Regions from separate parts of the Pseudomonas sp. WHRI 8519 genome, predicted to be linked through region 2. Evidence: riboswitches for the same ligand, from Rfam matches in the RefSeq annotation. Region 2 holds a riboswitch; the other holds the start of a gene.

Region 1 (7,083 bases), 1.3 Mb from region 2:
CACCCCTGTCAGCAACGACGTGCAGATGAATACATGAAGACGCAGGCGGCGGCCGCTGAACCCCAGGCTGATCGCGGTCTGCTCTCCGCTCATGAGCGCGTTCAGGCCACGCCCCATCACCTGTAGCACAAGCAACCCAAGCAACACACACACTGCCGGCAAGCCGATAACGCTCCAGCGCGCCGCGCCCAGCCCACCCAACATCCAGAACACCACCGAGGCTGCAGCATGCTGGTCAGCGGTGTACAGCAACAGGTTGACCAAGGCCATCAGGACGAATGACACCGCGACACCCGCCAAAAGCAGGCGGTCACTCTCCATGCGCCCTCCACGCCTGGCCACGGCGATAACCAACAGCATGCTCGCCGCTGCCCCCACAAAAGCTGCCAGGGGCAGGCTGAACACGCCGATGAATTCGCCGAGGTACAGCATGACCAGCACCGCGCCCAGCGCGGCGCCAGAGCTCACGCCCAGCAGGTGCGGGTCGGCCAGCGGATTGCGCGTGACGGCCTGCAGGGCGGTACCCACCAATGCCAGCCCCGCGCCTACCACTACCCCTAACAACACACGCGGTGCGCGGATCATCCAGACGATCTGCGCCTGGCTGTTGCTCCACGCTCCCGGAAGATCGACGCCCAACTGCTGGGCAACGATCCCGAACACATGGCCCACCGGGACCGAGGCCGGGCCGAATGCCAGAGCGATCACTGAAGAAAGCACCAACAGCACAACCAGGATCACGATCAGCCAGCGATAACTCCCCGGGCTGCGCCCCCAGGTCATGGTGTTGCCTCCTTGAACAACGCCGGATGCAACGCCCGCGCGATCTTCGCGACGGCCTCGGCGTTTTCCACCGAAGGGGTGACTTGCAGGTACGTCAAGGGGACAAAGCGCTGCTCGCGTATGGCCCGCACATCCTTCAACGCAGGTTGGCGCAACAGGAAGTCGCGCTTCTGCTGCCAGGTTCTAGGGCCGTAATCGACGATCAAAATCACTTCAGGGTCGCGTTCCACCACGCTCTCCCAGTTCACCTGCGTCCAGCTGGCCGCCACGTCCTGCATCACATTCACGCCACCGGCAGCATCGACCAAGGCCTGCGGCATGCCCAGGCGCCCCGACGTGGTCGGCCGGTCTTCACCGCTGTCGTAAAGGAATACCCGTGGCCGATGCTGCGCCTGAGCTACCCGCCTGCGCACCTCGGCAACCTGCTGGCGCATGTGCGCCGTGAGGGCTTCGGCTTGCGGCTCGACACTGAAGATGCGGCCCAGATTGCCCAGGTCGCGGGAGACATCATCGAAGCTGGCGCGTTGCTGGGGCATGACCCAGGAGCACGACTCGCTCAGTTCATAGACCGGGATCTCAAACGCTGCCAGCGTTGCGGGCGTGACCGGGCCACCCACGTGCATGCCGTAGTTCCAGCCAGCGAAGAACAAGTCGGCGTCTATCGCCAGCAAGGTTTCGATGGAGGGGTAACGACTGGCCAGTTGCGGCACGCCCTCCAGCGCATCATCGATCCATGGGTCGCGGTGTTTGTGGCGGGTAAAGCCGGTGTAACCGACGATGCGCTCGCGCAGGCCCAGGTGCAACAGCATGGCGGTCATGTTCACATCGTGCACCACAACCCGCTGCGGCGCTTTGCTGAAACTCACCGAACGCTCACAACTGCGGATGTTCAATGGGTATTCACTGGCCGCGATGGGCAATGCCATCAGCAGAGACAACAGGCCGATCAAGGCGTAGATGTTCATGGCCGGGTTATCCAGGTAATGCGTGGGTAAGGATGCAGCGGGTGCGTGTCGATCAGCGCTTGCAGGCCGAAGACCTGCCACAGTAGCTCGACGGTCAACACCTGCTGCGGCGCGCCGCTGGCAATGATTCGCCCGCCGTCGATGACGTACAAGCGGTCGCAAAACGCCGCTGCCAGGTTGAGGTCGTGAAAACTGGCCAGGGTGCTCAGGCCCAGGCCTCGCAAATGCTGCAGCAACCCGAGTTGATAGCGGGGGTCGAGATGGTTGGTCGGTTCATCGAGAATGAGCATTTCAGGGCGCTGTACCAGCGCACGGGCCAGCAGCACTCGCTGCTTTTCACCTCCCGACAACGTGGCGAAGGTCCGTTCGCGGTAGCCGCTCAGCCCTACCCGTTCGAGCACCTCAGCGACCAGTTGCAGATCGTCGGCTGTGTCCCCTTCAAACAGCGATTTGTGCGGCGAGCGGCCCATGGCGACCACTTCGCCGACACTCAACCCGAACTCCTCTGGAAACTCCTGCAGAACCACGGCAATGCGTTGGGCGCACCAGCGCGGGTTGCGCTGCCACAACTCGACGCCGTTCAAGCTGACCTGGCCTGCGGTTGGCTGCGTAGCCCGGTAGGCGCAGCGCAGCAAGCTGGTCTTGCCGCTGCCGTTGGGGCCAATCAGCCCAACGAACTCTCCCTTGCCGACACACAGATCCACGGCGTGCAGCAACGGACGTTGCCTGCCGCCTCGCTCAGGCACAGACCAATGCAGGCCGTCGATTTTCAGATGCATCATTGAACCCACTCCAGCAAGCACCGGCCCGAAGGCCGGTGGCGGCCCCCTCAGAAGCTGTAGTCAGCCGTCACGAAGAACGAACGCGGCTCGCCCAGGTACCACTGCAGGCCGTTGTTGTCAGTGGTGGTGGCATACTGGCGGTCGAACAGATTGTTCAATTGCAGGCCCAGCGTGAGATCAGGTTGGACATGCCAGTCGAAGTTGGCATCGACCACGGTGTAGCTCGGCACCTGCACGGTGTTGGCGTTATCGCCATAGCGGCTGTCGACATAACGCGCCCCTGCCCCGGCGCTGAAGCGCTGACCGAAGTCCTTGCTCAACCACAGGTTGGCCGAACGCCGCGGTACGTTGACGGGCCGGTTGCCACTGTAGTCGTTGCTGCCGCTGGCAAACTCGTCGTACTCGGCACGCACCCAGGCGGCGTTGGCTGAAAGCTGCATATCGTACGGCAGGCGTAGCTCCAGCGTGGCTTCGATGCCGTCCGAAGACTGCTGGCCGATCTGTTGTTGCACCGTCGGGTTGAGCGGATCGGTGCTGAGCAGCTTCTTCTTGACGATGTGGTAGGCCGCCAGGGTCCACTCGCCACGGCCCTCAGGCAGCATCTGCTTGATGCCCACCTCGGTCTGTTTGGCGGTGCTCAGGTCCCAGCTTTGTTGCGCGGCGCTGAGGGTCAGCAGGTTGCTGACGCCCTCGGTGCTGGTGGCGTACTGGCCGTAGACCGAGAGGTCCTGGCTAAGCGCGAACACCAGGCCCGCTCGCCAGTTGTCGCCACTCAGGCTGCGATCCGACCGGGTATCGGTATCCAGATCATCACGGTCCAGGTGCACCTGGTCACGCCGCACCCCGGTAATCAACGACAACCGCTCGGTAAGCTGCGTGCGGTTTTCGGCGAACAACGAGAACTGCTTAGCCTGGTTGGCTTCGCGCGAGCGGTAGGGGTCAGTGCTGATGTAGTCGCCGCCACCCGAACCGGACAGCGGCACGGTATCGGTGTGGGTATTGCCGAAGTCATGCTTGCGCACGAACCGGATCGAGTTGTAGTCGGCGCCGACCACCGTCTGGCTGTCCAGCCCGAACAGCGAATGCTGCAAGGTAAACGACTGGCGATCGCCGATCTGCTCCTGGACCTGCTTGATGCTGATGAAGTTGCTGCGCTGCACCTGACCACCCGGCAGCCAGGTATAGCTCTCGGCGTTGCGCCAGCGGCGTTGAGCCTTGAGGAAGTACAACTGATTGCTGGCGGTGAGGTTGTCGCTGATCACCCACTCAGTGACCAGCCGCGTGGACTGGTCGTTGTAGTGGACCTCGGCGTTATCGACGTTGTAATTGTGGTCGCGTATCGACTCCTGGTAATGCCCGTTGACCAGCGGTGTACCGAAGTACTGCTGTGGGTCCTGATCACCGTAATCGTGGCTGAGGGTGACGCTGAGGTCGTCATTCGGTTGCCAGTGCAACGCGCCGCTGACGGCGATGCTTTCTGATTCACCGCAGTCGACCCAGCCGTTACTGGCAAGCTTGTTGAGGTTCAGTCGGTAGCTCAGCGTATCGGTCAGCGAGCCGCCGCTGTCCAGCGCCACTTGCCGACGATCGTTGGAGCCGTAGCCCAAGCGTACATGGTTGCGCACTTCCCCATCGAAGGGCTTTTTCGGCACCACGTTGATGACCGCGCCCGTGGCACCCTCGCCATAGAGCACCGATGCCGGGCCGCGCAGCACATCGATGCGCTCGACCGACCAGGTGTCCACAGGAAAGGTGACGGTGCCGGCGCCCACGTACAGCCGGGTGCCGTCGTACAGCTGCATGGTGGAACTGTGCCCGGTAAACCCTCGGGCCGAGAGCGCCGTGCCGCCGTTGCCGGGGGTGCCGATGAAGGTGATGCCGGGCGAGCGCGTCACTGCATCCTGGACGGTGTTGTTGTTGCGGGCTTGAATCTGCTCGGCGCTGATGCTGGTGACGCTCGCAGGCGTTTCCAGGGGTGTGAGGTTCAGGCGTGAACCACTGGTGCTGGGGGTATGCAGATCCGGTTGGGTGTCTTGCCCGAGGGTGCCTGTAATGGCGGTAGCCGGTAACGCCAGTGCCTGGTCAGCTTCGGCGCCGTGCGCCGGGACGGTGATGAAAACACAAGGCACCAGGCTTGCACGCATCAACGTGCCTGGCAGAGAACTGAAAAGCGAGTAGCGGGACATATCTTTCCACTTGCAGCAGGAATGAAAGAATCCCGGAGGGAACAACGCATGGGGAACGCGCAGGCGCGCACGCCCACGGAAACCGGCCTGCGCCCGCCCACCGCGGGTTTGCCAAACTGTGCTTCAGGCCGGTCTCCGGGCTCGCGAGGGTCATGAAGCATTCACCTTCCCATGCCGAGGCACAGTGGTGTGTCGAATACTTCGCTCGCATACCGTTGCGGGGGCAGCGCCGGACTGATCATCGCGAGGATGACGAACCGGCTTCCCGTTTCACCCCATGCACGGCGGCAGGGGGCACCTGAAACAGGCGCGCAGATGATCATCAAAACCGTTTCAGGTCAACTGCCATCTTGAAGTAATGGCTTTGTCTGGAAATGAGCCGATGGGTTTGCACGCGCCGGGCACTTGCACAATCGGGCCGGATGGAGTGGCTGGCCTGTAACGTGGCGCGCCTGAAACAAGGAGATTCACCGGCTTAGTGCCCAACCCTCGGGCATCATTTGCCTAGCTACAGCGCTACCTTCTCCAGTCAAGCGACCAAGGCCGGAAGGTTGCGCGCCAGCAGTTCAGCAGCTGCGGGCCCTAGCCGGGACGGTCCCAGCTTGCGGCGCTGTACCCACTTGCACGCCACGATTTCGTTCTGCGGCACAGGCCGGTCTCGTTCATCGATCTGCAAGGTAAAGATGTGATGGACAATGCGACCGGCACGGACCGTACACAGCTGTACCAGGCGCTGCCGGCGAATACCCGTTTCCTCCTGGAGTTCACGAACGGCAGCACTGAGGGGGCACTCATGCGGCTTGACGCTGCCACCTGGGAAATTCCACCCACGCGATTTACGGCGCACCAACAACAGTCGGCCACTGCGAAAGCAGAGCACTGTTGCACGCGTCCGGAGCTTGCCAGGTGTCGACATCCTCACTCCCTTTTCCATTCTTGAGTGACGGTGGACCGCCTGAAGATCCGGCAAGTTCACGCCATCCGCATTTGGGCTCGTTGCCTTGCTCATGCCGCCTGCCACCTGCTCTGAACTTTGCTGCCTCTGCCGGCTTCAGTTGCTTAGTCACTCCACATTCGGGCTTGTGACTCGCAGAGTCCGACGAACACAGCAAACGCCAAGCGATCGCTGGCCTTTGACCGAAGGGGTTCGAACCATGATCGATCAAGCGACAGGCATGAAACCAGGCGAACGCTACTGCGTGGAGAACGTCGAGCGCGCTCATCAGTTCCCTGGTTTCTTTCAGGACGGTAAGTATTACCTCGGCCCCGAACTGCTCACGGCAGTAGGCTGGCTCGAAGGGACGAAATTCCTCTATGACAGCCTGGATGCGCAGGGTGAACCCGTTTTCCCGGACCGGGTGGCGGGCACCATCGAGGGCATGAAGCTGGTGCTGATCGACGGCACGGCCTTGCAGCTCTCGAAGATACCCGCCAGCGCCACCCTCGCACCTACCGCGGACAACGTCGAGCAGGCCCCAGAACCTGCCCATCCTGCAGCCCCTACCCCGTTAAAGGGCCCGTTGCGCGGCAAGGTCGTGGTCATCACCGGCGCTTCCAGTGGTATAGGCAGGGCCGCGGCACATGCATTCGCTTGCACCGGTGCGCGGTTGGTGCTCGCTGCACGCGATGAGCAAGCCTTGTTCGATGTGCTCGATGAATGCACCGACTGTGGCACAGACGCCGTGGCGATCGTCACCGACGTCACCCGCAGCGACCAGGTGCAGGCGCTGGCCACACAGGCTGCCGAATTTGGCCACGGACGGATCGATATCTGGGTCAATAACGCCGGCGTTGGCGCGGTGGGCAACTTTGAGCAAACACCGCTGCAAGCACACGAACAGGTCATTCAGACCGACCTGATCGGTTACCTGCGTGGCGCCTACGTGGCCCTGCCCTATTTCAAGGCCCAACGCAGCGGCATTCTCATCAACACCCTGTCACTGGGAAGCTGGATCGCCCAACCCTATGCGGCGGCCTATTCGGCGAGCAAGTTCGGCCTGCGCGGGCTGACCGAGGCGCTGCGCGGCGAATTGACCGAGTTCCCGGACATCCACGTCTGCGACATTTATCCAGCGGTCATGGACACCCCGGGCTTCAGGGATGGTGGCAATTACACCGGCCATGCGCTCACACCGCCCGGGCCGATCTACGACCCGCAGCAGGTAGCCAAGGCCATGGTGGCCAGCGCTATTTCCCCTCGCGCCCACACCACCGTTGGCACTGCCGCCCGCCTTGCCCACCTGGCGAGCTACCTGGTCCCGCGCCTGGCGCTGGTTACAGGGTGGTTGACACGCAGGGCGTTGAACCGCAGCCCCAGTGCACAGATCACCTCCGGCAACCTGTTCGAGCCAACCAGTGACCGGCGCA
Region 2 (7,083 bases):
CGACCGTGCAGTTCTTCAGGCCTGCGCTTTACCTGTGGAAGCAACTGTCTTGCCCAATGTCTAAAGGCAGGCGCAATCCATGTGGGAGCCGGGCTTGCCGGCGATGGGCCGCAAAGCGGCCCCCGATGCTCGCTGGTTCCGTCGAGCACGCTCGGGCTATTACAGGTCATCTATGGTGGCTGCTACGCAGCCCATCGCCGGCAAGCCGGCTCCCACCACGACCGTGCCGTTCTTCAGGCCTGGGCTTTACCGGTGGAAGCAACCGCCTTGCCCAATTTCTAAAACCCGGCGCAAACCCTGTAGGCGCCAAACTGTCTTGCAACTCTTTGATTTTGCTTGTGCTACGTGCCTTCGCGATTGTGCCACCCGCGTTGCGGGTATAGACTTTGCACACCGATCACCCTAGGCCCCCTGTGGTCTCCCGACCGCCCGCGAGCATGAAACCACCGATCCAGTTGCCCCTGGGTGTGCGCCTGCGCGATGACGCCACCTTCATCAACTACTATCCGGGCGCCAATGCAGCGGCGTTGGGCTACGTAGAGCGGCTGTGCGAAGCCGACGCCGGCTGGACCGAGAGCCTCATCTACCTGTGGGGCAAGCAGGGTGTCGGCCGTAGCCACCTGTTGCAAGCCGCCACTCACCGCTTCCAGCAGCGGGGCGAAGCCGCTGTGTACCTGCCCCTGGCGCAGTTGCTCGATCGTGGCATCGGGTTGCTCGATTACCTGGCGCAGTACGAACTGGTGTGCATCGACGACTTGCACGTGATTGCCGGCAAGGCAGAGTGGGAAGAGGCGATGTTCCATCTGTTCAATCGCCTGCGCGACAGTGGTCGGCGCCTGCTGCTGGCCGCCTCGGCCTCGCCGCGCGAACTGCCGATCAAACTGCCCGACCTCAAGTCCCGCCTGACCCTGGCGCTGGTATTCCAGATGCGCGGGCTGTCTGATGAAGACAAGCTGCGCGCCCTGCAATTACGCGCTTCGCGCCGTGGCCTGCACCTGACCGATGAAGTCGGCCACTTCATCCTGACCCGTGGTACGCGCAGCATGAGTGCCCTGTTCGACCTGCTCGAGCGGCTCGATCAGGCTTCTTTGCAGGCACAGCGCAAGCTGACCATCCCGTTCCTGAAAGAAACCCTTGGCTGGTAAGCCCTTGAATACGGGGCTTTGAGAGGCAAAACGAAAAAGTCACATCTTTTTCGATAAAATTTGCAAATGGGCCTGATAGAAGGCATAGTTTCCCCCTTCTAAAGGACTACAGACACGGTCGTGCCCATGCTCAAGCGCTTCGCACCCCTCGTGCCCCTCGCACTTGTGACCCTGCTGATTGGCTGCGCGGCCCAAGGCCCTGTTTCCCAGCCCCAGGATCACACCCCGGTCGCCGCTCAGTCGGCGCCCAAGGCCAAAGCTTCGGTATCGTCCGTGTTCGGCGAGCAACCCGAAGTGGCCACTGAAGATGACCTTCAGGCGTTCTCCAGCACCAGCAAGCCTTATCAGTTGCCAGCCTTGGCCGACAGCATCCTCGAACGTGGCATGTCGCTGATCGGTACCCGTTACCGCTTCGGTGGTACCTCGCAGGCGTCCGGTTTCGATTGCAGCGGTTTCATCGGCTACCTGTTCCGCGAAGAGGCCGGCATGACCCTGCCGCGCTCGACCCGCGAAATGATCAACGTCGATGCGCCCAAGGTGGCCCGCAACAAGCTCAAGCCGGGTGACCTGCTGTTCTTCAGCACCAATGGCCGTGGCCGTGTCAGCCATGCCGGCATCTATCTGGGTGACAACCAGTTCATCCACTCCAGCAGCCGCCGCAGCGGTGGTGTGCGCATCGACAACCTCGGTGATCGCTACTGGAGCAAGACCTTCATCGAGGCCAAGCGCGCCCTGGCCATGGCGCCGGCGAGCAATCTCGCACGCAACTGATATCAAAATGATGTACCCTGCCACGGCGACGATGCTTGAAAAGCTAGTCGCCGTGCGCATTTACAGAATGCGTCTAATCTAAATTCTCAACACTTTTCGGTTGCAGCCCAGCGATCTCAGACAGGATGTTCTGCCATGGTGATGATGGCGCGCTTCGCACTCCTTTCCCTGGTGGCATTGCTTGCCGCCTGCTCCAGCCGTGCCCCGGCACCGGCGCCTGTGACACAGCCTCAGGTCTCGTACAGCCAACCTCCTGCTTCGCCGATTGCCAACGACGTGCTGATGCGCGCGATCGGCCTGGTGGGTACGCCGTATCGCTGGGGCGGTAACACACCCGATTCCGGTTTCGATTGCAGTGGCTTGATCAACTACGTCTACCGGGATGCGGCGGGTATCAGCCTGCCTCGCTCCACCCGAGAGATGATCGTCATGCGTGCTCCGACCGTGGATGTCCACTCCCTGCAATCGGGCGACCTGGTGTTCTTCGCCACCAGCGGTGGCTCGCAGGTCAGTCACGCCGGTATCTACGTGGGCGAAGGGCGTTTCGTGCATGCTCCGTCCACCGGTGGCACTGTACGTCTGGATTACCTGTCCAACAGTTACTGGTCCAAAGCCTACCTGCAGGCAAAACGGGTGATCACTCAAGGGCATCTGGCGCATAACCCTTGATCGCGCAAGGCGCTACGGCGCCTTGCTTACCCGCCACACCACGTTGCCCACATCGTCTGCCACCAGCACGCCGCCGCGATGGTCGTTGACCACGCCTACCGGTCGCCCCATGGCGTTGCCATCGCCATCCAGAAAGCCGCTGAGCAGGTCGATCGGTTTGCCGACAGGTTTGCCAGCCGTGTCGAATGGCACGAAGATCACCTTGTAGCCACTGTGCGGTTGGCGATTCCAGGAGCCATGCTGGCCCACGAAAGCACCCTGGTCGAACGGTGCAGGCAGCGCACCGGGCTCTGCAAACGCCAACCCCAGTGATGCGGTATGGGGCCCCACGGCATAGTCCGGCACAAGTGCCTGCGCGACTTTTTGCGGGTTCGGCGGCACGACCCGCTCATCGACGTGCTGGCCGTAATAGCTGTAGGGCCAACCATAAAAGCCGCCATCTTTCACCGATGTGATGTAGTCGGGCACCAGGTCACTGCCGATCTCGTCACGCTCGTTGACTGCCGTCCACAAGGCACCAGTACGCGGCTCCCAGGCCAGGCCGTTGGGGTTGCGCAGCCCAGAGGCAAAGATCCGGTGCGCGCCGCTGGCCGCATCGACCTCCCAGATCGCAGCGCGTCCCTGTTCCTGTTCCATGCCGTTCTCACCGACATTGCTGTTGGAGCCGACTGTCACATACAGCTTCTTGCCATCGGCACTGGCAATGACGTTCTTGGTCCAGTGATGGTTCAGGGGCCCCGCTGGCAACTCGATGACCTGCTCCGGCGGTTCGCGAAGCTGCAGAGCCCCCGAGGTGTAGCGAAAGCGCAGCAGCCTGTCGGTATCGGCGACATAGAAATCCTGGCCGATCAGTGCCATGCCAAACGGCGAATTGAGCCCGTCGATGAAGGTCGTGCGGGTGTCGGCAACGCCGTCATGGTCGGCATCGCGCAGCAAGGTGATGCGGTTGGCGCTGGGCACCGCGGCACCGGCGCGCTTCATCGCCCTGTCCATGGCCCAGCCACGCAGGCCCTTGCCATCATCAGGCCTGGGCGGGGCATTGGTCTCTGCCACCAGCACATCACCGTTGGGCAGTACATGAAGCCAACGCGGGTGGTCGAGGTTGTCGGCGAAGGCTTTCACCTGTGTGCCTGCTGCCGCCTTGGGTTTTCCACCCGTTGGCCAGCCGATGGCGGGCGCGATATTGACGGTGGGTATCAACGTCTTTTTCGGTGGGGGCAGCTGTACAGACGGGCCGCTGCCCTCACTGACCTCCAGCATGGCCCTCTCGGTGCAGCCCGCCAGGCAAGCGCCCAGTACCCAAGGAAAGACAACACGCATGTGTTTCATGTCTGCACCCCTGTGACGATGCTCTTGAAGATTCAGAGCCGGGAGAACGGCCAGTGGTTCAGCTGAGCACTTCCCGGTCGTAGCGGCCGATCCGCTCGCAGCGATCCATGAGCAATCGATCATGCGCCTTTATCGGCATCAGATCGCTGCCAAATCACCCCCTTCGATTGACGCTCCCGGTGCAACACTCTAACCTTCGCGCGTGTTTCAGGTGCCCTGCAAGCCCGTCTGGGCAGGGTGAAACTGGGAAGCCGGTGTGCGCCTATAAGGTGCGAGTCCGGCGCTGCCCCCGCAACGGTAGGTGAGTCAAAAACCGCGCACGGCCACTGGATGCCAGTATCCGGGAAGGCGCGCGGGCCCGGGCCAACGCCCGCTCACGAGCCCGGAGACCGGCCTGTCACTGCCAACGGCATCACGGAGGGTGATGCGCGGTGCACCGTGGCGTCTGGCCACGGCCCTGCGCGCTCTCCGTCTGCCCGCCTATCGACCTGTCGCCGTGTCTTACGCGGCGACAGCCTGCGGAGACCCCCATGAGCGAAACCACCGAACGCGACGAACGTCACCTGGCGCGCATGCAGCGCAAGAAGGCGATCATCGACGAGCGCATCGCCAATTCCCCTAATGAGTGCGGCCTGCTGCTGGTGCTGACCGGCAATGGCAAGGGCAAGAGCAGTTCGGCGTTCGGCATGCTCGCACGCGCCTTGGGCCATGGCATGCAGTGTGGCGTGGTGCAGTTCATCAAGGGCCGCAACAGTACCGGCGAGGAGCTGTTCTTCCGGCGCTTCCCCGAGCAGGTGCGTTACCACGTGATGGGCGAAGGCTTCACCTGGGAAACCCAGGACCGCCAGCGCGACATTGCCGCCGCTGAGGCAGCCTGGGCGGTATCACGCCAGCTGCTGCAGGACCCGAGCGTCCAGTTCGTGGTGCTCGACGAGCTGAACATCGCCCTCAAGCACGGCTACCTCGACCTCGATCAGGTGCTTGGCGACATCCAGGCGCGCCCCCCCATGCAGCATGTGATCGTCACTGGCCGCGCGGCCAAAGCCGAAATGATCGAACTGGCCGACACCGTTACCGAGATGGGCATGCTCAAGCATGCCTTCCAGGCGGGTATCCGTGCACAGAAGGGCGTCGAACTGTGAGTCAGACGCGCCACTGCCCAGCCGTCCTGATCGCAGCACCGGCATCTGGCCAGGGCAAGACCACCGTGACCGCAGCCCTGGCCCGCCTGCACCGCAACCTTGGGCGCAAGGTCCGTGTGTTCAAATGCGGGCCTGATTTTCTCGACCCGATGATCCTCGAGCGTGCCAGCGGGGCGCCGGTGTACCAGCTCGACCTGTGGATGATCGGGGCGCAGGAAAGCCGCCGCCTGCTGTGGGACGCGGCGGGTGAGGCCGACCTTATCCTGATAGAGGGCGTGATGGGGCTGTTCGACGGCACCCCGTCCAGTGCCGACCTGGCGCGCCACTTCGGCGTGCCGGTGTTGGCGGTGATCGATGGTACGGCCATGGCCCAGACCTTTGGTGCACTGGCCCTGGGGCTGGCGCGCTACCAGCCCGACCTGCCGTTCGCTGGGGTGCTCGCCAACCGTGTCGGCAGCCTGCGCCACGCGCAGTTGCTCGAAGGCAGCCTGACCGAAGGCCTGCGCTGGTACGGCGGGTTGTCGCGCGAGCGCGGTATCGAGCTGCCCAGCCGCCACCTGGGGTTGGTGCAGGCCAGCGAGCTGAATGACCTGGATGCGCGCCTGGACGCTGCCGCCCAGGCACTGGGCAGCAGCTGCGATGCCGCATTGCCGCCGCCGGTGGCATTCGCCGCGCCGCAGGAAGTGCCCTGCACCGCCTCGCTGGCGGGTGTGCGCATTGGCGTCGCCCGGGACGCAGCGTTCGCCTTCACCTACGGCGCCAACCTCGACCTGCTGCGCAACCTGGGGGCACAGCTGGCGTTCTTCTCGCCGCTGCACGACCGCGCGTTGCCCGATGTAGACAGCCTGTACCTGCCGGGCGGCTACCCGGAGCTGTACCACCATGCGCTGGCCGCCAACGCCCCGATGTGCGCCGCGATCCGTGCGCACCACGGCGCCGGCAAGCCGTTGCTGGCCGAGTGCGGTGGCATGCTCTACCTGCTCGATGCCCTGACCGACGTAGCCGGTGAACGTGCAGCGCTGCTCGGCCTGCTGCCCGGCGAGGCGACCATGCAAAAACGCTTGGCGGCGCTGGCCCTGCAAGCTGTGGAGCTGCCCGAAGGCACTCTGCGCGGCCACACCTACCACCACTCCCTGACCAGCACCGAACTGCAGCCCATCGCGCGCGGCCTGAGCCCCAACGGCGGGCGCGGCAACGAGGCGGTCTACCGCCTTGGGCGGCTCACTGCATCCTATGTGCACTTCTATTTCCCCTCCAACCCAGAGGCGGCGGCGGCGCTGTTGCGGCCATGAGCGAGCACGCCTTCAGCGATGCCGAGCGCGCGGCCGTCTACCGGGCAATCGGCGAGCGCCGCGACATGCGCCACTTCGCCGGCGGCAGCGTTGCGCCTGACGTGCTCGGCCGCCTGCTCGGCGCGGCGCACCAGGCCCCCAGCGTTGGCCTGATGCAGCCTTGGCGGTTCATCCGCATCAGCCAGGGGGATCTGCGCGGGCGGATCCAGGCGCTGGTCGAGGAGGAGCGGGTGCGCACGGCCCAGGCCTTGGGCGAGCGCAGCGACGCCTTCATGAAGCTCAAGGTAGAAGGCATCAACGACTGCGCCGAAGTCCTGGTGGCGGCATTGATGGACAACCGCGAGCCACATATTTTCGGCCGGCGGACCTTGCCGGAAATGGACCTCGCCTCGCTCGCCTGCGCCATTCAGAACCTGTGGCTGGCGGCCCGTGCCGAAGGGCTGGGGCTGGGCTGGGTATCGTTGTTCGACCCGCAGGCATTGGCTGCGCTGCTGGGCATGCCTGCCGGCGCCAAACCGGTGGCGGTGCTGTGCCTGGGGCCTGTCACCGAGTTCTATCCGGCCCCCATGCTGGTGATGGAAAACTGGGCCCAGGAACGGCCTTTGAGCGACATGCTGTATGAGAACCACTGGGGAGAGCGCCCATGAGTGTCGCCTTGCTGACCGTGGCCGGTGTGGCCCTGGATGCATTGTTCGGCGAGCCGCAGCGGCGCCATCCGCTGGTGGCCTTCGGTAA

The links. A riboswitch is a leader RNA that binds a small molecule or an ion and turns the genes downstream of it on or off. The one in region 2 is predicted to bind cobalamin.
Region 1: linked by a shared signal. The riboswitch ahead of ABRP30_RS12455 (TonB-dependent receptor) and the one ahead of cobO (cob(I)yrinic acid a,c-diamide adenosyltransferase) in region 2 are both predicted to bind cobalamin.

What each region holds. Positions count from the first base shown of each region.
Region 1 covers NZ_CP167996.1:2,716,127-2,723,209, reverse strand. Annotated here, with positions in the region: gene ABRP30_RS12470 (iron ABC transporter permease) at 1-783, opposite strand, end outside; gene ABRP30_RS12465 (ABC transporter substrate-binding protein) at 780-1,748, opposite strand; gene ABRP30_RS12460 (ABC transporter ATP-binding protein) at 1,745-2,530, opposite strand; gene ABRP30_RS12455 (TonB-dependent receptor) at 2,578-4,716, opposite strand; cobalamin riboswitch at 4,825-5,033, opposite strand; gene ABRP30_RS12450 (NUDIX domain-containing protein) at 5,246-5,632, opposite strand; gene ABRP30_RS12445 (SDR family oxidoreductase) at 5,871-7,083, shown strand, end outside.
Region 2 covers NZ_CP167996.1:1,401,899-1,408,981, forward strand. Annotated here, with positions in the region: gene hda (DnaA regulatory inactivator Hda) at 438-1,145, shown strand; gene ABRP30_RS06370 (C40 family peptidase) at 1,272-1,916, shown strand; gene ABRP30_RS06375 (C40 family peptidase) at 2,052-2,585, shown strand; gene ABRP30_RS06380 (sorbosone dehydrogenase family protein) at 2,598-3,914, opposite strand; cobalamin riboswitch at 4,107-4,327, shown strand; gene cobO (cob(I)yrinic acid a,c-diamide adenosyltransferase) at 4,445-5,056, shown strand; gene ABRP30_RS06390 (cobyrinate a,c-diamide synthase) at 5,053-6,348, shown strand; gene bluB (5,6-dimethylbenzimidazole synthase) at 6,345-6,995, shown strand; gene cbiB (adenosylcobinamide-phosphate synthase CbiB) at 6,992-7,083, shown strand, end outside.